DNA from 2 places in the Vibrio alfacsensis genome. Region 2 is predicted to be linked to the other one. Evidence: predicted binding sites of a transcription regulator. Region 2 holds the regulator's gene; the other holds the start of a gene.
The links. Region 2 encodes MetJ, which represses methionine synthesis genes. Its sites were predicted from a motif close to TTAGACNTNTANANGTCTAA; they were not measured.

Region 1 (11,104 bases), 1.5 Mb from region 2:
ATGCTTAGGTTTACGTTGTCCGGCCGGCTTTCCTTGTCCTTGTGGACGGCTTTGCCCTTGCGAACGACCTTGACTTTGAGAATGACTTTTACCTTGAGAGCCTGCACCATTTGAACGGTTTGGGTTGTTACCGCCAGTTCGTGATCCGGAATTAGGGCGTTGGCCATTGCTTGGTCGTTGGCCATTTGCACCATTGTTTTGGTTAGCACGGCCTTGGCCATTTTGTCCGCCTTGTGCTTTACCAGAACCGTTACGATTGCCTGCAGGCTTGCCATCGCGAGAGCCACCCTCAGGGCGTTTGTTCAAGTGACCACCAAAACCCGGTTGGTTTTTAGTGTGCTTAGTTGCGAATCGGTTTGCACCGTGACGACCGGACTTACGGCGTTGCGCAGGTGTCAGTGCATCCACATCTTCAGCAGGAACCAAACAGCTAGGCTTATCACCGATCAGGTGCTTTTTGCCCATATTGATAAGTGCTTCACGGATCATTGGCCAGTTGGCTGGATCGTGGTAGCGAAGTAGTGCTTTATGCAGGCGACGTTGGCTTTCACCTTTTGCTACTGGCACATCTTCGCGCTGTTTGTACTTCACGCGTTTCAGAGGGTTGGTCTCTGAGTAGTACATCGACGTTGCATTACACATCGGCGATGGGTAGAAGTTTTGTACTTGGTCACACTCGAAGTTGTTTTTCTTCAACCACAATGCCAAGTTCAGCATATCTTCGTCTTCGGTACCAGGGTGTGCCGAGATGAAGTAAGGGATCAGGTACTGCTTCTTACCGGCTTCCGCGCTGTACTTCTCGAACATCTCTTTAAAGCGATCGTAGGTGCCCATGCCCGGCTTCATCATCAGATCCAGTGGGCCTTTTTCGGTATGCTCAGGAGCAATCTTCAAGTAGCCGCCAACATGGTGAGTCACCAACTCTTTTACGTATTCTGGTGATTCAATCGCAAGGTCGTAACGCACGCCAGAAGCGATCATGACTTTCTTCACGCCTTTTACTTTGCGTGCTGCACGGTAAAGATCGATGGTGTGTTTGTGATCGGTGTTGAGCTTGTTACAGATGCCCGGGAACACACAAGATGGGCGACGGCAATTCGCTTCTGCTTTTGGATCGCTACAGCCAAGGCGGTACATGTTGGCTGTTGGGCCGCCAAGGTCAGAAATCGTCCCCGTAAAGCCCGGAACTTTGTCGCGGATCTCTTCCAACTCATTGATGATAGAGTCTTGAGAACGGTTTTGAATGATACGACCTTCGTGCTCGGTAATTGAACAGAAAGAACAACCACCAAAACAGCCACGCATGATGTTAACCGAAGTCTTGATCATGTCGTAGGCAGGAATTTTTGCTTTGCCGTACATCGGATGCGGAACACGCGCAAACGGCAAGCCGAATACATAGTCCATCTCTTCTGTCGTCAATGGAATCGGTGCTTGGTTTACCCAAAGTTCACGGTCACCATGACGCTGAATGAGAGCGCGGCCAGAGTATGGGTTCGTTTCCAAGTGCATCACACGGCTTGAGTGCGCATACAGGATACGGTCGTTGTTAAGCTTCTCGAAAGGAGGCAGGCGCACAGCAGTGGTTGCAGCGTCATGACGTGATGGACGAATCGTAATTGGTTGAGCAACGGGCTCCTCCTTTTTCGTCTCACATTCCGTTTCTACTTCGTAAGGGTTCTTCGGTACGAACGCTTCCTTACGTGGCTTCTCAATGCGAGAAGAATCGATGATCGTGTAGCCAGCTGGCTCCGCAGACAAGTTAACCGCAGTACCGCGGATATTCGTGAGGGTAGAAATGTCTTCACCATCCGCTAGACGATGGGCCACTTCGACCAAGGCACGTTCTGCGTTACCGAACAATAGGATATCTGCTTTTGCATCAAGCAGAACTGAGCGGCGGACTTTATCAGACCAGTAATCATAGTGCGCAACACGGCGCAAACTTGCCTCAATGCCACCTAGTACGATAGGCGTGCCTTTGTAGGCTTCACGACATCGTTGCGAGTAAACCAAGGTTGCACGATCTGGTCGTTTGCCACCTTCATTGTTTGGTGTATAAGCATCATCATGACGAAGCTTTTTATCAGAAGTGTAGCGGTTGATCATGGAATCCATGTTACCCGCCGTGATCCCGAAGAACAGATTTGGCTTACCAAGTTGCATGAATGCATCTTTATTTTGCCATTCTGGTTGAGCAATGATACCTACACGAAAACCTTGTGCTTCTAAAAGGCGGCCAATGATCGCCATACCAAAGCTCGGGTGGTCCACGTATGCGTCACCCGTGACGATGATGATGTCACAACTATCCCATCCTAGGGCATCCATTTCTTTGCGGCTGGTCGGCAAGAATGATGCCGTACCAAAACACTCAGCCCAGTATTTTTTGTACTCATGAATAGGAATAATGTCGTTGGTCATATTTTGCTCTCTGTTCCAGGGAGCGCGAATTATAGCGATTTGGTGATCAGGTATCTATACCCAAATGACTTTATGCCCAAGTAATCAAAAGATGGAGAGTATTAAGAACAATATTAAGCCCAGAGAGACGGCGATTATCAATCGCACTGATACTATTATTGAGCACTGATACTGTAATTGCTCTAGTTGCCTAGCTCTCTGCTGGGTTTGTTAACAAAATATCCACATAGTAACGGTTAGCTTAAAACGGTTAGCTTAAATAGTCGTTAGGCGCACAAAAGTTGTGTTTTAAATAAACAAGTTTCTGTACACAAAACAATGTTTATATCTATACTAAACGGTGTGCATATATGTATTGGTGTATGCCAGGCTAGGAAATCATTAGGTTCAGCAATATAAATACGAAATGGTTACTTGAAAACCAATAAGATAACTGAATTAGGCTGGAGGTTGGTAATGGCAAAATTACTGGCTACTGCACAAGGAGATGTGCATGTAACACCCGAGGGAAGTCGGGCAATAGAATGGTACTACGATACCGACACCTGTGAATTTGTTGCTGATCAACAACAAATTATGTCGGCTTTTCACTTACCACACCCCATAAATGGCATTGACGATCTGCTTAAGCATTCGCGTACGAGCCAGATTGAGGAGATCAAACAAAAAATTGTGGATAGTGAAACAAGCGAAGAAGATGGATTTCTCTCGTGTTGTTTGATGCCAAATCCAGGGGTCCTCGTGCTCGTCGATATCCGTTTTGAGCGCCTTAATGATCATGAAATCCGAGGTATTTTGATTCCTCAAGTGTGTATTTCAGGGTTGGAGGATATCGCGAACATTCTAGATACGGTTTTTGATTTACCTAACGTAGGAATTTCGGTAGCGGATCAAAATCTCTGCATTATTGGATGCAACAGTGCCTTTCAATACCAAATGGGTTATCTGCGTGATGAATTAATTGGCGAAAAAACCTCTTTTTTTCGTTCAGAACAGCATGGTGAAGAGTTCTACGAACAATTATGGAAAGAAATTGACAGCAAAGGCTATTGGAACGGAAGTTTGATGAGCCGTACTAAAAATGGCAGCAATCAGGTTCATTACCATAGTATCTATCGTATTAACTTCATCTCTGGCCAAACACTTTATTTCGATTTTTGTACCGATATCTCCACATCGTTATTATGGAAGAAAATTAATGCTGGCGAGAATCGGGGGCAGTTTTCTGCATTTTTACCACCCAGAAAAGAGTTTGAAGAGCAATTGATCAATTTGGCTCAATGTAGTCGTTCAAAAAATATTAGCGTAGTGATTACGTTTAGACCTGCTTTTTCCTCTCAATCTAGATTAGAGCAACAGTTATGTTTTTCTGATTACATTATGCGAAGTCGCCATGTGAGCCTTTCTGGTCAATTATCGCGAGATGTTTTTGCTATATGTTTACAAACGCCACAGTGCCAGTGGCTGAGCCCATTGCGTTTGATTCAGATGGTTTTGCGTGGTTTTTTAACGGATTTGAAAAACGAAGTTGGATCGAGTGTGTATTCTACGATTGTTGAGGGCCAAACCGGTGTGGCGGTATTAGGTTATGATGCTCAAACCGCTGGACATGCGATTGCCCATGCCGCACAAGCCATGGTTTCATCGAGTGCTGACGATCGCAGTTATTTCAATTTTTATAGCAGTGAGTTACATAGTGAGTTGGTTAAGCGATTTTACCTTGAAGATTTTTTACACAAGGTAATAGAGAATGAAGCGGTTGATGTTTATTTTCAGCCAATCGTTGAAGTGAGCACGGGCAATGTCGTCAAGTTTGAGGCGTTGGCTCGTTTTTCTAATGAAACAGAGACCTTTGATACTCAAGAGATGATTGCGATCATCGAGGACCTAGAACTGATCTCTGCACTAGATGACGTTGTTTGTAAAAGTGCACTAAGCCAATTGCCTGATATTCAGGGTATTTACGGTGCGGAAGTTGGTTTAACCATTAATCGTTCGTTAAATACCAAATTGAATGCACTACAAGTTTTACAAAGCTCTTTTGAGATCATTTTAGAGAGTGGGGTTAACCCAAGCAACATCACTATTGAATTGACAGAAACCGCCTATTTTGAACAAGATCAGGAGCATAGTGTTGCTTTGGAGCAAATAAGGAAGTTAGGGATCGATGTTGCTATTGATGATTTTGGAACGGGGTATTCATCGTTCGCTTACCTTAAAGAAGATCAGTTCGATTTAGTCAAAATTGACCGTAAGTTCATTAAAGATATTGTGGTCGATAGTACCAGTTACAATATCGTTAAAATGATCACTGAACTTGCGCATAAGTTAAATGTAAAAGTTGTCGCAGAGGGGGTTGAAAGTGAGCAAGAACTCAACGTCTTAACATCGATTGGCGTTGATTATATGCAAGGCTTTTTGTTTTCACCTGCCGTTCCACTGAGTGCGTTTAAAACCAAGATATCTTATGAGACACTTTTTGATAATGTGGTCCAGGAACAAGTATCGGAGTCACCACTCTTAACGTTCTGTCACTCAAATATTAGACGTTTAAAGCAGAATGCACCGCTTTCTTTGGCGATGGAGTTTGTGAATCTTCAACCGCAGGTGCCCCTGTTAGTGATGGATTCAAATAGATGCATCGGTTTGGTGACCAAAGAACGACTCGAACAATATCTGAGTGCAGAAATGGAAGCAAATACATGTACCAAAATGAAATTACATGTTTGGGAGCACCCCTTAAGTAAAATTATGGATACCGAGTTTGCGAGTGTCAGTGTTGATTCGCCTGTGTCGACAATTAAAGAAAATATTAACGTTGGCTCCCCGTTTCCTTGGGTTTTGTGCGATTCTCAAAATGAGTTTCGTGGCTTATTGACCCAAGAGGATGTGCTGAGTTATTTAGCGTCAGTTTAGCTACCATTTACAGAATAGCGATGTTGGGTTTAGGTGGTTTGGCGATAAGTGATTTGATATTATCGCCATCCCAAAATGACTTTTGAGTTTGTATTCAACATGATTCAACAACTGCTGTTAACTTTTCCTCCAATGTTGTTTGGCGCACAAGCGCTGTTAACGCTGCTTATGATTAAGGGCGATATTTGTCCGGGGCAACGTGGACGTTTGCACAAGATGCTGCCGTCGATTGGCGTACTTTGGTTAGCAGTGGCGTCACTTCGAATTGAAGGATTCATGATCGTGTTTGCGATTTTCTACTTCTATTCTCAAGTTCAGACCAAGAAAACCCGCGAAAAAGGGCCGCTATGGGCACTGCATTTAGCCAATGGTTTGGCTTTTGCTTATGTGAGCATCCAAATATTCGAACAGCCTCATTGGGCAGCTGGCGCGTCGATGGCATTGATGGTTTTCTTTCTTGGTGCCGTTTTTGCACAGTTACTTTTGGTCATTGCACGCAGTCGTCTGCAAGCGTTCCACCGAATTTTACCAGTGACAGGCGTTGTCTCCGGTATGATGCTGGTGGTGATGACGTTGTTCTCTGCCTATCAGCTAGATGAAGCAACACTGCACTCTGTGACACAACACATTTTAGCGTCACTGGCAATGTTGGTGATTGCGATCGTGGTTTGGTGCTGGCACATATTCACGCACAAAACAGCAAATAAGGTTCAGTTGGCGGCGGCATTGCTACTTGCACTTGCTGCCATGACGAGTTTACAAGGTTTGTTCCAACTTGGTGCTTAAGCAAAACTGAAGTTGGGTCCATCAAGATAAAGAGTTGAGGTTATTTAGACCAAGCTCACTTTCAAATCATTAGATTGAGTCTACGCTTACTAAATAACCTCATATCAATGTGGCATCGACATTGAGCAGAATAGAGGTTAAACACCTTGGTTTAGAGGAGTGTCGCGATGGACTTAAGCAATGTTACGAACTGGGATAGCATCATTTTGCTAGGTATCGTTAATGAGAAGCTGCGCTTAGAGTGCGACAGCTTTGAAGATCTCGTTTCAATGTATGAAATGGACGTTGAATCAGTTGTGGGTAAACTTGATATGCTCGGTTATCAATATGACCCACTCACCAACCAATTCAAATCTTACGAACGCTAATCTCAATTATTTATTATGACTTAAGCCACTTTGATTTCGTCAAGGTGGCTTTTGCATTGTTGACGTGCGGTTGCAAAAAACGCTTGTAGATAACGTTTATCTTTCTCTGAATTTCGCGTTGCTGCAAATAAACGACGCCATAGTCCGTCACCAAAAGGTTTACTGGTTATTAACCCTTGGCGAGAAAACTCTGAAATCGCCCAGTTTGGAAGTGCCGCGACCCCTAATCCTGCCGATACCATTTGCACAAGCATTAGCGTGTTATCCGCCTGTTTCCATTTCGCAGGCTCAATGCCTGCCGGTTGCAAGAAGTGTTTTACGACATCGAGCCTTTGTTTTTGTACTGGGTAAGAAAGCATGGTTTGATCGGTAAGATCAGCCGGTTCTATCGTATCTTTATTGGCCAAAGGGTGAGTGGTAGAAGTGATTAATCGCATTTCAAAATCAAACAGGGGTTCGTAATGCACTTCGGAACGTGGTTGAATATCGGAGGTGATGACTAAGTCAAGCTCTCCGGCTAATAACGCGGGTAGAGGTTCAAATCCGAAACCAGAAGAAAAGTCTAATGTGACGCTTGGCCATGTGAGTTGGTATTCCTTGAGGGCAGGCATTAGCCACTGAAAGCAAGAGTGGCATTCAATCGCCATGTGCAGCCGACCATTTACATCTTCTTTTAAGCTTGCAATATCATTTTCTGCCATTGCCAGTTTTGGCAAGATATCGTCAGCAAGACGAAGCAAGATCTCGCCCTCCGATGTGAACTTAACCGGGCGAGTTTTGCGTAAAAACAATTGCCCACCAATACGAGATTCCAGATCTTTAATTTGATGAGAGAGAGCAGATTGCGTCAGGTGCAATGCTGTCGCGGTCGCAGTGAGTGACCCGGTATCTCTTAACGAAGTGAGGGTGCGCAAATGTTTTAATTCTACCATGAATCTCTTTCATCCTTATTTCCCTGTCATGAGTATTCTTAACTTACCCATATTATCCGGATATGTAAACGTCTAGACGGCTAATTATTGACTTAATGAACATGACCATGAATTTTTCTAATAAACACGTTGAATAATTGGAGGTTGTTCATTCAGACAATGGGAGTGATAGTTTTAGCCATCCAGACATCTTGATAAATGTTCTTCACGTAAATCACCTACGAAAGTTCTTGATGTTCTGCCTTAAGATAAAACAGTGAATAAGGAATACGGACATGGCAACGACAACGCATATTCTTGGCTATCCTCGCATTGGAGAAAAACGTGAGCTCAAATTTGCACAGGAAAAATATTGGCGCGGTGAAATCAACCAAGCGGAACTGAAACATGTAGGAGCAACGCTACGCGATAAAAACTGGAACATACAGTCAGAAGCCGGGCTTAGTTTTACAACAGCAGGGGATTTTGCTTGGTACGATCACGTATTAGCGACGACATTACTTCTTGGGCATGTTCCAAAACGTCATGCGACAGGTTTTCCTGATTTGGACACGCTATTTACAGTAGGTCGTGGTCAATCGAAAGCTGATTGTGGGTGTTCAGGCGCTGCTGCCTCAGATATGACGAAATGGTTCAACACTAACTATCACTATATTGTGCCGGAGTTTAGTAAAGACGATACTTTCGAAGTGAGTTGGCCACAACTGTTTGAAGAAGTGAATGAAGCGGTTAAAGCGGGCCATAGTGTCAAGCCAGTATTATTAGGGCCATTAAGTTACTTATATTTGGGAAAAGAGGTTGAGGAGGGCTTTGATCGCCTCGCATTGCTTCCTCGTTTACTTGCGGCTTACCAAGCCATACTTGCTAAACTGGCAAGTCAGGGAGTGGAATGGGTGCAGATTGATGAGCCTATTTTGTCTCTTGAACTTGAAGATAAGTGGGCTGATGCGTTCAAATTGGCTTATCAAGTTATTCGCTGTGACATAAAGGTATTGCTCACTACTTACTTTGATTCCGTTAGCGATACATTAGATAAGATTGTTGGTTTGAGTGTGGATGGATTACACGTTGATTTGTCGGCTGCACCTGAGCAACTGGAGGAGGTCGTCGAAAAATTGCCCGATGATTGGGTGCTTTCTGCGGGCGTTGTTAACGGTCGTAATGTGTGGCGTTCTGATCTGAGTGAACAGCTCCTGCGCTTGCAACCTGTTAAAGAGCGACTTGGTGATAAGTTGTGGATCGCAACGTCTTGTTCACTGCTTCATAGCCCAGTGGATTTAGATTTAGAACCAGCGCTGAGCGAGGAAGTAAAAAGCTGGTTTGCGTTTGCGAAGCAGAAAGTCTCTGAAGTGGCGTTATTGGGGCGAGCGCTCGATGGCGATCAAAATGCGATTTTTGCTTGCGACACTTATAGTCAACCAATTAAAGATCGTAAAACCGCAACGCATGTAAATAAGCCTCAGGTTCAGTCTCGTTTGAATAGCATCAGTGCATCACTTGCACAGCGAAGTGCGCCTTATGTGGAGCGAGCTGCACATCAGGCTGAAGCCCTCGACTTGCCGCTTTTACCAACCACAACAATTGGATCTTTTCCACAGACGGGAGAAATTCGAGTACAACGAAATGCGTTCCGAAATGGTCAATTGTCTGAAGCAGATTATAAACAGGCACTTAAGGGTCACATCGCTGATGCGGTGAAGCGACAAGAAGCGCTCGATCTGGATGTCCTCGTTCATGGTGAGGCAGAGCGCAATGATATGGTGGAATACTTTGCCGAAAACTTAGATGGTTTCCAAACGACCAAGTTTGGGTGGGTACAAAGCTATGGTTCACGTTGTGTTAAGCCTGCGATAGTGGTTGCCGATATTGAACGTGAAAAACCGATTACCGTTGAATGGTCTACTTACGCACAATCACTCACAAGTAAGAAGATGAAAGGCATGCTTACAGGCCCAGTGACGATTCTGTGTTGGACATTTCCACGGGAAGACATCTCTCGCAAACAGATTGCACAGCAACTCGCCCTTGCACTGCGTGATGAAGTGACCGATTTACAAAGTGCGGGAATCAACATTATCCAAATTGATGAGCCTGCAATTCGTGAGGGCTTGCCTTTGAAAAAACGTGACCATGATGAGTATTTAAAATGGGCGGTAGACGCGTTTAAGATTTCAGCCGCAGGCGCTACATCCGAAACTCAAATTCATACTCACATGTGCTACAGCGAATTTAATGAGATCATCGACTCTGTCGCAGCGTTAGATGCAGACGTCATTACGATTGAAACTTCCCGGTCAAACATGGAATTGCTCAAAGCGTTTGAAGACTTTAATTACCCCAATGAAATTGGTCCGGGGGTGTATGATATTCATTCGCCAAATATTCCGACAGAGGCATGGATTGAAAGTCTTATCAAGAAAGCGGCGGAGAAAATCCCACCCCAGCGTTTGTGGGTTAATCCAGACTGCGGGTTGAAGACTCGAAATTGGGCAGAAACTGAAGCTGCACTATCGAACTTGGTGTCTGCAACGAAGAAGTTACGTGCAGAGTTAGACTTATAATAAGCAATAATAAACCGTTATTGACTACGATTAATATGGCATAAAAAAGCGAGGTTATCTGTCCTCGCTTTTATCTGTTTAGTCCACGCCGAATTGAATGAAATCGATTGGCGAGATAATTACTGTGGCTGTTGAGTTGCAGTACAACTTTGCTCTGAAACCAATTCATCTGCCATCAATTGACCACGTGAATTGCGGATCTTAATGCGATACAGCAAGCCCATATCAATCTGTTCACGAACGGCTGGCGTGTTGCAGTATGAGTAAATACTGGTATTCAGCACTTGGTTTAATGGTTTGGCACCGAGAGCATCGTCGTTATAAATCATCATCATCTCTACGACGTTTTTATTGGCAGAAATGCGCATGATTTTAAGTGGGCCGTATTCAAGCGGCAATCCTGCAGACAATACTCCTGCGCGGTTTGAAGCCATCAACTCAAGCTGGCGTTGCTTATCATCATTTGATGAACAGCCTGCAAGTGCACCAAAGGCAAGGAATAGACACAGTAATTTTTTCATAACTTAAAATACTTTCTTGAACGGTTTTACGATCACGTTTTCATAAACGCCTGCCGCGATATAAGGATCGGCATCCGCCCATGCTTGTGCATCTTCTAATGACGCAAACTCTGCAATAACCGTTGAACCAGTAAATCCAGCTTCACCAGGGTTATCAGAATCAATGGCTGGCATAGGGCCTGCTGTGAGTAGGCGACCTTCGTCTTGAAGCTGCTGTAAGCGCTCAAGGTGTTGAGGACGAACACTCAAGCGTTTTTCTAACGAGTTCTCTACGTCTTGGGAAAAAATGACGTACCACATGGCATAGTTCCTTAATTGAGGAGGTAAACTCCTAATTTAACGCCTTTTTTGTGCTACTCACAAGCCAACATTTGAATTTGTGAGTGCTTTCTTCGTAATTCGTTGCAATACGAACGTCTATTACTTATTGATTGGACGAGGCTTACCATCACTATCAATTGCAACGTAGTTAAAAGTCGCATCACAAACCATGAAACGGTCTTCTACGGCATCGACTTTTACCGGTTTGACCCAGACCTCAAGATCTACGCTCATCGAAGTACGACCAATTTTCGTACAGACACCATAGCAACATA
Region 2 (11,104 bases):
GAAGGTGGTCGTCACACTCCATTCTTCAAAGGCTACCGTCCACAGTTCTACTTCCGTACAACTGACGTAACTGGTGATATCTCTCTACCAGAAGGCGTAGAAATGGTAATGCCTGGCGACAACATCCAAATGATCGTTGAGCTAATCGCTCCAATCGCAATGGATGAAGGCCTACGTTTCGCTATCCGTGAAGGTGGCCGTACAGTAGGTGCTGGTGTTGTTGCTAAGATCTTCGCTTAATTCTTAACGAATTAAACGAACTCTTGCACTCTTCTTCTTTTTGAAGAAAGCGCTAGAAAAAGGGAAGCTAAGGCTTCCCTTTTTTGTACCTACTATTCCTATTCTTAATATGGTTATAAGCCATTTTTTTCTTGTGATGTTTTTTGCTATTGAAAACATCCCCTTAGTTTTACTGCCTTTCCTCTTTTTTTACATTACCTGCTAAGTCATTGAAAGTTCATTAAACGCTCAAAATTGATATAACAAAACGTTCTGTAACCCCTATTAATACAACTGGTAACAAGAACGATTATTGTTTATATTTCATTCCAAGGTAGAATTTAGGGGTTTTGAATATGTACGTTTGTCTTTGTCATGGTGTATCTGACAAGAAAATTAGGAAGTTGGCGATAGATGAGGGCATAACGGACATTCGAGGAATTAAAAGATGCACTGCTTTAGGAAGTCAATGCGGTAAGTGCATTAAACAAGCGAAAGAAATTTTAGCAGAAACAGAATATCTAGTGCTGAAACAAGTTAGCTAATGACACGCTTCATTTTTGACACCTTCTCATTTGCTTCTACAGTTATATGAAGCCAAAGAGGAGGGCTTTGTCATGAAAGGCGATCCAATCATAATTCAACATCTCAATAAAGTGCTCGGTAATGAGCTCATCGCAATAAACCAATATTTTCTTCACGCCCGCATGTATAAAGATTGGGGGTTGAAACACCTAGCTGAAAAGGAATACCACGAGTCTATCGATGAAATGAAGCATGCCGATCATTTAATTGAACGCATTCTATTTCTGGAGGGGCTTCCTAACCTTCAAGATCTTGGCAAGCTGATGATAGGTGAAGACACTCCAGAGATGCTTGAGTGTGACTTGAAGTTAGAAATGGCGGCTATCCCCGATTTAAAAGATGCGATCGCTTATGCGGAAGATATTCGTGATTATGTTTCTCGAGATTTGTTCCAAGATATTCTTGAAGATGAAGAAGAGCATGTTGATTGGTTAGAAACTCAGCTTGGCCTTATCGAGATGTCTGGCATCGAAAATTACCTCCAAGCGCAGTATGTTGATGAAGAGTAGTGGCGCTTTACTTTTGATTCATTAAATCCCCAAATGACACCTGTTTTATTAATCAGGTGTCACTTCTAAGTATCTGGTCTTATCTCTACTAGTTTGCTCTTTTTTAAAGATATAGGTCGCAATCTTGCCTATGAAGATTGATTTCTATACATTAATATTTACTCCCCCTTACCGAAACAATAACAAAAGAGAAACAGATACATGTCTGAAGAGCATCGCCAAGAACTCACCCCAGAAGAAGAACGTCGCCAACAAGCATTGGATTACCATGCCTACCCAACGCCAGGAAAAATTGCTGTAGAGCTGACTAAACCAGCGGAAACCGCTAACGATCTTGCGCTTGCATACAGTCCTGGTGTCGCGGAACCTGTACGTGAAATCGCGCAGAATGCTGACAATGTGTACAAATACACAGCGAAAGGTAACATGGTTGCTGTTATTTCCAACGGTACGGCGATTCTTGGTTTGGGTAATCTTGGCCCTCTGGCTTCTAAACCAGTAATGGAAGGTAAAGCGCTGCTGTTTAAACGTTTTGCTGGTCTAGATTCAATTGATATCGAAGTAAAGCACCGTACGATCGACGAATTTGTCGACACAGTAGCAAACATTGCTGACACTTTCGGTGGTATCAACCTTGAAGATATCAAGGCTCCAGATTGTTTTGAGATTGAAAAGCGTCTTATTGAACGTTGTGACGTACCGGTATTCCACGATGACCAACACGGTACGGCAATTGTTACCGCTGCGGGTATGTTAAATGCGATTGAACTGCAGGGTAAAAAGCTAGAAGAAGCCACGATTGTGTGCCTTGGTGCTGGTGCGGCAGCTGTGGCATGCATGGAGCTGTTGATCAAATGTGGTGCCATGCGTGAAAAAATCTACATGTTGGATCGCAAAGGGGTGATCCATACGCGTCGCGACGATTTGAATGAATACAAACAGCTATTCGCGAATAACACGGATAAACGCACGCTTGAAGATGTTATTGATGGGGCGGATCTATTTTTAGGGGTATCGGGTCCAAACTTACTACCAGCAGAAGCGTTGAAACTGATGGCCGATAAGCCAGTCGTATTCGCTTGCTCGAACCCTGATCCTGAAATCAAACCAGAGATCGCTCATGAAGTGCGTGATGACTTGATCATGGGGACTGGCCGTAGTGATTACCCGAACCAAGTAAACAACGTACTGTGTTTCCCATTCATCTTCCGAGGTGCTTTGGATGTACGTGCGAGTGAGATTAACGATGAAATGAAGTTAGCGGCGGTGGATGCAATTCGAGAGTTGGCGAAAGAACCAGTGCCAGAAGCGGTATTAAAAGCCGCAGGTGTTGATAAGCTCGAATTTGGCAACGACTACATCATTCCAAAACCAATGGATCCACGTCTATTGCCACGAGTGGCGAAAGCGGTTGCTAAAGCGGCAGTCAATTCAGGTGTTGCTCGTATTGAAATGCCAGAAAACTACATGGCTGAATAAATCGCAGAGTGATGATCTAGATAAAAAAAGGGACGCATTGGCGTCCCTTTTTGGTTTTGTTGAAGCACCCCCCCGGCGTTACTTCCAAACGATGACGAATTTGTAAGCAATTATTCTTCGTCAAACGCTTCGAATTCAATGCCCATTGCAGTCATCAGCGCTTTTGCTTCAGCCGGAATATCATCAGGGCGGTCTTTACGAAGGTCTTCATCCGTTGGCAGTGGTTGACCTGTGTAAGCATGTAGAAATGCTTCACACAGAAGTTCACTGTTAGTTGCATGGCGTAAGTTATTGATCTGGCGGCGAGTTCGCTCATCAGTCAGTACTTTTAAAACTTTTAGCGGGATAGAGACGGTAATCTTTTTTACTTGTTCGCTTTTTTTACCGTGCTCAGCATATGGGCTAATGTATTCGCCATTCCAGTCAGCCATTGCGCACCTTCATTAATGTAATAAGTTGGAAAATTAAATGTAGGTGCGATTTTAGCTGCATTTACCGCCATAAGCAAAGACATATAGACGTCTAGAAGTGTTGACGTCTTGTTTTTAGGCAAGTAAAGTGACGTTAATAGTTAGGGAAGAGTGTTAATCAATTGAGCAATATGAGTTAGATATAGCGCATTCCCGTTTAGATGTCACCACCCGTGAAAGGATACACTCATGAGCACCCGTAAGCCTGCGACCATTGCTGTACGCACAGGTATCGAATCAGACAGTCAATATCACGCTGTCGTACCACCAATTTACCTTTCAACTAACTATGGCTTCCCGGCATTTGGTGAAGTCCCTCAATACGATTACACCCGTTCAGGTAACCCAAACCGAGGCTTGTTAGAGAAAGCATTGTATGAGCTTGAATCAGGTAAAGGTGCAGTGGTGACCAACTGTGGAACGTCTGCGTTAAACCTTTGGGTTTCGGCGTTTCTTGGTCCAAACGATCTCATTGTTGCACCACACGATTGCTACGGCGGCACCTACCGTTTATTCAACACCCGAGCAAATAAAGGCGACTTTAAGGTTCAGTTTGTTGATCAATCCGATCAGCAAGCACTGGATGCTGCGATGGCGAAAAAGCCAAAGCTCATCCTGCTAGAAACGCCATCAAACCCTCTAGTTCGCGTTGTTGATATCGCGGCAGTGTGTGAGAAAGCGAAACAAGTTGGTGCGTTAGTGGCCGTGGACAATACCTTTTTGACACCCGTATATCAAAAGCCTTTAGAGCTAGGTGCCGATTTTGTTATCCACTCAACAACTAAATACATTAATGGTCATTCTGACGTGATTGGCGGTGTGGTGATCACCAAGAGCGAAGAGCACGCTGAAGAGTTGGCATGGTGGGGTAACTGTATTGGTGCAACGGGTACACCATTTGATAGTTACATGACTCTGCGAGGAATTCGCACTCTGGGTGCACGAATGCGAGTTCACGAAGAAAGTTCTCAGGAAGTGTTAGCGTATCTTCAAACGCAATCCTTAGTCGCCAAGATCTATCACCCAAGTTTGCCTGAACACCCGGGTCATGATATTGCGAAGAAACAACAATCAGGTTTCGGCTCGATGCTCAGCTTTGAGTTTGCAGGGTCATTTGAACAATTAAAAGTGTTCGTTAAAGAGCTTGACCTGTTCTCCCTTGCTGAGTCGTTAGGTGGTGTAGAAAGCTTGATTTGTCACCCAGCTTCAATGACGCATCGTGCGATGGGTGACGTTGCATTGGCAGAGGCTGGAGTATCTCAACAATTATTGCGTTTATCTGTTGGTCTGGAAGATGCACAAGATCTGATTTCTGATCTTGAACAAGCATTCACGAAAGCAGCACAGTAACGGGGAGTATAACGATCATGAGTGTACAACGTCAGCTGCATAAATTTGGTGGCAGCAGCTTAGCGAACTCCGAGTGTTACCAACGTGTGGCCAGTATTCTTAGAGAATATTCAGCAGAAAATGATCTCGTTGTGGTGTCTGCTGCGGGAAAAACGACGAATCGATTAATAGAGTTTTTGGATGGCTTAGAAAAAGATGGTCGCCTTGCTCATGAAGCTTTGCACAGCTTACGACAGTTTCAAATCGAATTGGTTGAGACTCTTCTGACGGGGGATATTAAGAGTGAATTACTCGCCTCGTTACAGGATGAATTCAGTACGCTAGCCGAATTGGTTGCCCCGTTAACAGAGCCGCAAAAGGCAGCGGTGTTAGGTCATGGTGAAGTGTGGTCTTCTCGCTTGCTGGCTGCATTGCTGTCACAGCAAGATTTACCCGCTGTTGCGCAAGATGCGCGGCTGTTTTTACGCGCAGAATCTGGGATACAACCAGAGGTCGATCGTGCCCGCTCTTACCCGTTAATTAAAGAAGTACTAGCGCAACATAATCATAAACGAGTCATTATCACAGGCTTTATGGCCCAAAACTATGCGGGCGAAACGGTGTTACTTGGCCGCAATGGATCAGATTACTCAGCGACAGTGATAGGAGCGTTAGCTGGAGTGAGCACGGTCACTATCTGGAGTGATGTCGCTGGCGTTTATAGTGCGGATCCTCGACTAGTATCGGATGCTTGTTTATTGCCATTGTTACGTTTGGATGAAGCCAGTGAGCTTGCGCGCTTGGCAGCGCCAGTGCTTCATAGCAGAACACTTCAGCCCGTGGCTCAGAGTGCGATGGATTTGAACCTCAAATGTAGCTATCAGCCAGAATCGGGATCAACTCGTATTGAACGCGTATTAGCTTCGGGTCGTGGTGCTAAAATCATTACTTCTTTAGATGACGTACTTTTAGTTCAACTGTCGTTCTTTCATGGGCATGATTTTTCACGTGCTCAAAAAGGTGTATTGCAGGCGTTAAAACGAGCGCAGTTAGAACCTCTCGCATTTGAAGTGCAAGATGATAAGCAAGTTCTGCGTTTGGCTTATACCGCTGAAATCGCAGCTGGTGCACTAGAGTATTTACAGGACCTGGCGGTTGAAGCGGAAATCAAACTAAAAGAGGGCTATTCGCTTCTTGCTGCAGTGGGTGCAGGTGTGACAAAAAATGCTCATCACTGCTTTGGTTTTTTCCAACAATTAAAGCACTCTCCGGTGGAATTTTTCTCGGAAACGGAATCAGGCTTGAGTCTCGTGGCGGTCTTGCGCCGATCAGAAGTGGAGAGCATAGTACCAAGCATTCATAATCAGTTGTTCCAAGCTCAAAAGCGTGTCGCTGTTGCGCTTTGTGGAAAAGGAAACATAGGTTCGAGTTGGTTATCACTTTTTGCTGTTCAAAAAAATGAGTTGGAAAAACGGCATGGGATGAACTTCGAATTGGTTGCGGTGATTGATAGCCAAGCCTATTGGTTTGATGATCAAGGGATTGATGTTGAGAGAGTGTTGTCGCGGTTTGATGAAGAAAGCACCGAAAATGACGGCAGTTGGTTAACCCAACTGGGCGCTCTACAAAATTATGATGAAGCCGTAGTGCTCGATGTGACAGCAAGTAAAGCACTTGCAGAGCGCTATGTGGACATTGCTCAACAAGGCATTCATCTTATTTCTGCGAATAAGGTTGCGGGTTCTGCAAGCAGTGAATACTACCATCAAGTTCAAGATGCTTTTGCTAAGATTGGACGTCACTGGTTTTATAACGCAACGGTTGGAGCCGGATTACCAATCAATCATACCGTGCGTGATTTACGTGAAAGTGGGGATGAAATTGTCGCAGTATCGGGTATTTTTTCTGGTACCTTGTCATGGTTGTTCCAACAGTTTGATGGTTCAGTACCTTTTAGCGAGTTAGTCGACTTAGCATGGCAGCAAGGTCTTACAGAGCCAGACCCTCGTTCTGATTTAGATGGCTCGGATGTGATGCGCAAGCTAGTCATCTTAGCGCGAGAGTCAGGGCTGGACATTGAACCTGAAAGCGTCAAGGTTGAGTCACTGGTCCCAGAATCGCTACGTGAATTGAGCTTAGATACTTTCTTTGACCAAGGGGACGTGCTGAGTGAGATTCTCCAAGAGCGTCTGAATAAGGCGCAGAAGAATGACCAAGTACTTCGTTATGTTGCTCGTTTAGAGCGTAATGGAAAAGCGACGGTTGGCGTAGAAGCACTGTCTCGTGAACATGCGTTGGCTAATCTTCTGCCCTGTGACAATATCTTCGCGATTGAAAGTAAATGGTATAAAGACAACCCTTTGGTGATACGTGGTCCAGGAGCGGGACGAGATGTCACCGCGGGTGCAATTCAATCCGATCTCAACCGCTTAGCTGGGCTTTTCTAGCTGTATTGTTTAACGGTTCAGTACTAAACATAGTGTTTTGAATAGACAGCGGTAAGCGGTGATGAAAACCTCGGTTCGATGCCGAGGTTTTTTATTGCTAGGTGTGCATGATATGAATGTAAAAAGAAAGCTCAGAAAGCCGTTGAATTGGAACTTGAGCTGCTCTCATTGTTAACTTGAGAAAAATTCATAGTCACGAGGTTGACATTAAATCGTATTCAATACATCCTGGAGACATATAGACGTCTAAACGTCGATTTAAGGAATTTTGATTTCGTGGTGGAGTTACCACAGGGAGAGTAAGATGGGATACACGCATGCAGGCCATATCGACGCCTTAAACCAAAATATCGCTGAACTATCAGACAATATCAACGTCTCATTTGAGTTTTTTCCACCAAGCAGCGAAAAGATGGAGGAGACACTATGGAACTCAGTACACCGTCTAAAAACGCTTAACCCTAAGTTCGTTTCAGTCACCTACGGTGCAAACTCTGGTGAACGAGATAGAACGCACTCCATCATCAAAGAAATCAAAGCAGAAACCGGTTTAGTTGCTGCGCCACACTTAACTTGCATCGATGCAACTCGTGACGAACTGATCAACATTGCAGATGATTACTGGAATAACGGGATTAAAAATATCGTTGCTCTGCGTGGTGATATCCCACCAGGTGGCGGCGCACCAGATATGTACGCATCGGACTTGGTAGAATTGCTTAAAGCACGCCATGATTTTGATATCTCTGTGGCGGCGTTCCCAGAAGTACACCCAGAAGCGAAGAGTGCGCAATCAGATTTGCTTAACCTAAAGCGTAAAGTAGATGCAGGAGCCAACCGTGCGATCACTCAGTTTTTCTTTGATGTCGAGTCTTACCTGCGTTTCCGCGACCGCTGTGTGGCGGCTGGTATCGATGTGGAAATTGTCCCAGGTATTTTGCCAGTATCGAATTTTAAACAAGCGTCACGCTTTGCCGCACAGAACAACGTGAAAGTGCCAGGCTGGATGAGTAAGCAATTCGAGGGATTGGATGATGATCCTGTGACACGTCAGCTGGTTGGGGCTAGTCAAGCGATTGATATGGTGCGTGTACTCAGTCGTGAGGGTGTGAAAGACTTCCATTTCTATACGCTCAACCGCGCAGAGATGACTTACGCACTTTGCCATACGTTAGGTGTGCGCCCACAAGTGGCGGTAGGTGCGTAATTTCCATTCCCCAAGATAAACAAAAGAAAAGGCTTACCCATCGGTAAGCCTTTTTCATTTCAATTTAAGTAATGGTGTAAATTAACCAATCACTTCAAGTTCAGTTAAAACTTCTTCAGCCCAATTGATCCATGCTTCACGCAGCATCAGGTTACGACGAAGAGTCAGGCGCTCTAGGCGAGCTTGTTTATCGAGTGTTGATGGGGTTGCGTAGTAAGCGGCTTCGATTTCTTTGTAGTGAGAAACCAATTTGCGCGATTCATCAACGAGTTCAGACAGTTGGTCGCGGAAAGGTGCTGCTGGTTGTACTGCGCAAGCAATAAGTTTTGCTGAAAATTCATCACGAACGGTTGGATGTGCCGTCGGTTGATCGAACCACTCACCTAATGCACTACGTCCAGCGTCGGTAATTGAATATACCTTACGATCAGGTTTACCTTCTTGAGGTTCTAGTACGCAAGTAACCAGCGCTTTTTCCGCCATTTTATTAAGTTCACGATAAACTTGTTGGTGGCTTGCTTTCCAGAAGTAACCGATGCTAGCTGAGAATTCTTTAGTGATGTCGTAACCGGTTGCGTCGCGAGTGCTAAGTACGGTTAAGATTACGTGTGGTAATGACATGTCTTCAATCCAAATGGTCAATAAACTTGTAAACAAACTACGTATACTTGAGTGCTCTTTTTGGCACTTAATCATTGATATGTATAGGTAGCACCGAACAATGTTAGTAATAAAACAATGTTGGTAATGTCACCTTGAAAGCCGTTTATCACCTAGAATGATGGTTGAGCCATCATCACGCTGGAGCTTATTGGGTTGGAATTATCTGCTCTCAGCGAAAGAGTAGTATATAAATAATAAGCATAAAGTGGAATAGTAGGAAAAAAAACGGGCAAAAAACTAATAAAAAACTCAATAGCCCTCGGTGGTAGTTATTTATTTTGTTAGGTGCGGTTTTTTTGCTTTTTTAATGGAGCATTAAGCTAGGGTAGTGTCGTACATAGTGAAAATGATTGTACGGTAAGGCGAGGGCGGAGCATCCGCTCAGCCCTCAGATTGAACAAGATTAACCGGTATTACGCATGCCTGCAGCGATACCTGCGATCGTTACCATCAGCGCTTCTTCTAAGTTAGCAGAAGCTTCTTCTGTTTGACGGGTACGGTATAAAAGCTCGGCTTGAAGCATATTCAAAGGCTCAACGTAGATGTTACGCAAACGAATCGATTCAAGGCCCCACGGGTCGCTTTGCATCAGGTTCTCGTTGTTCTCTACGTTCAGTACGGACTTAATGTCTTGTTGAAGTTGATCGCGCAGACGATCGCCCAATGGTTGCAGTTGCTCATCAACGAGGCGTTGATCATAGTAGCGAGAGATATCCATGTTGCACTTGGTGTAAACCATCTCAAGCATACCGAGGCGAGTCGAGAAGAACGGCCATTCGCGGCACATTTCTTCTAGCAGTGCTTGATGGCCTTTGTTTACAGAGTACTGAATAGCCTCACCCGCGCCGAGCCACGCTGGCAGTACCAAACGGTTTTGACTCCAAGAGAAGATCCAAGGAATGGCACGTAAACTTTCTACACCGCCGTTCGGGTTACGTTTTGCAGGGCGAGAACCTAGAGGCAGTTTACCTAGCTCCAACTCCGGTGTTGCTTGACGGAAGTAAGGGACGAAGTCTGGCTCCCCACGAACGATGCTACGGTAGGCTTCACAGCTGACCTCCGACAGCACATCCATTAGGTCGCGCCATTCTTGTTTTGGTTCTGGTGGTGGCAATAGGTTTGCCTCCAGAATCGCACTTGAATATAGGTTGAAGCTGTTTACTGCAACGTCTGGTAGACCAAGTTTAAAGCGAATCATTTCGCCTTGCTCTGTGACGCGCAAACCACCTTTCAAGCTCTTCGGTGGTTGAGACAGCAGTGCTGCATGAGCAGGCGCACCACCACGACCAATCGTACCACCACGGCCGTGGAATAGTGTCAGCTCAACCCCTTCTTCTTCAGCAACCTTAACCAGTGAATCCATTGCATGGTATTGGGCCCAACCCGCCGACATGACACCAGCATCTTTTGCTGAATCAGAGTAACCGATCATCACCATCTGGTGGTTTTGGATAAAGCCACGGTATAGGTCGATGCCCATTAGCTGTTTGATGACGGCTTCCGCATTGTTTAAGTCGTCTAGCGTTTCGAACAATGGACACACGTCCATGCGGTAAGGACAGCCGGCTTCTTGCAACAGTAAATGCACAGCCAGTACGTCAGACGCGGTACGCGCCATTGAGATAACGTAAGCACCAAATGCATCACGTGGTTGTGCTGCGATGATCTTACAGGTATCTAATACTTCTTTTACAGGCTCTGATGGTTCCCAGTCGCGAGGCAGAAGCGGGCGTTTAGATGCTAGTTCGTTGGTTAAGAAAGCAATCTTATCTTGCTCACTCCACTGCTCGTAATCACCAATGCCTAGGTAACGAGTTAGCTCAGAAAGGACGTCAGCGTGGCGGGTGCTTTCTTGACGGATATCCAAGCGAACAAGGTGAACACCAAACGCTTTGACACGGCGTAATGTGTCTAATAGTGAGCCATTCGCAATGACGCTCATGCCACATTCTGTTAGGGACTGGTAACACGCATAAAGAGGTTCCCAAAGTTGCTCTACTTTTTGTAGCGGCGCTTTCACTGCCAATTTTTGGCCGTTAATTTTTGCGTCGAGAATGTCTTTGGTTTCGTTTAGTAGTGAGCGTACTTGTTTTAGGATTGCACGGTATGGTTCATGCTCATCGTCCCCAGCAAGTTCACGGACTTTGTCATTACAAACCGTCATTGACAGTTCGCTGATCAACTCATTGATGTCAT

Region 1: metE (5-methyltetrahydropteroyltriglutamate--homocysteine S-methyltransferase) is a predicted target of MetJ. The motif match lies at 7,491-7,510, and genes of this name have one in related genera.

Annotation. Positions count from the first base shown of each region.
Region 1 covers NZ_AP024165.1:1,134,714-1,145,817, forward strand. The annotation lists gene VA249_RS05160 (YgiQ family radical SAM protein) at 1-2,424, opposite strand, end outside; gene VA249_RS05165 (EAL domain-containing protein) at 2,881-5,340, shown strand; gene VA249_RS05170 (hypothetical protein) at 5,416-6,126, shown strand; gene VA249_RS05175 (DUF4250 domain-containing protein) at 6,294-6,494, shown strand; gene VA249_RS05180 (LysR substrate-binding domain-containing protein) at 6,515-7,426, opposite strand; gene metE (5-methyltetrahydropteroyltriglutamate--homocysteine S-methyltransferase) at 7,702-9,987, shown strand; gene VA249_RS05190 (GspS/AspS pilotin family protein) at 10,107-10,508, opposite strand; gene VA249_RS05195 (YciI family protein) at 10,512-10,808, opposite strand; gene yciA (acyl-CoA thioester hydrolase YciA) at 10,929-11,104, opposite strand, start outside.
Region 2 covers NZ_AP024165.1:2,828,519-2,839,622, reverse strand. The annotation lists gene tuf (elongation factor Tu) at 1-240, shown strand, start outside; gene VA249_RS13060 ((2Fe-2S)-binding protein) at 576-764, shown strand; gene bfr (bacterioferritin) at 837-1,313, shown strand; gene VA249_RS13050 (malic enzyme-like NAD(P)-binding protein) at 1,515-2,792, shown strand; gene metJ (met regulon transcriptional regulator MetJ) at 2,903-3,223, opposite strand; gene VA249_RS13040 (O-succinylhomoserine (thiol)-lyase) at 3,452-4,612, shown strand; gene VA249_RS13035 (bifunctional aspartate kinase/homoserine dehydrogenase II) at 4,630-7,038, shown strand; gene metF (methylenetetrahydrofolate reductase) at 7,343-8,245, shown strand; gene VA249_RS13025 (PadR family transcriptional regulator) at 8,327-8,866, opposite strand; gene ppc (phosphoenolpyruvate carboxylase) at 9,312-11,104, opposite strand, start outside.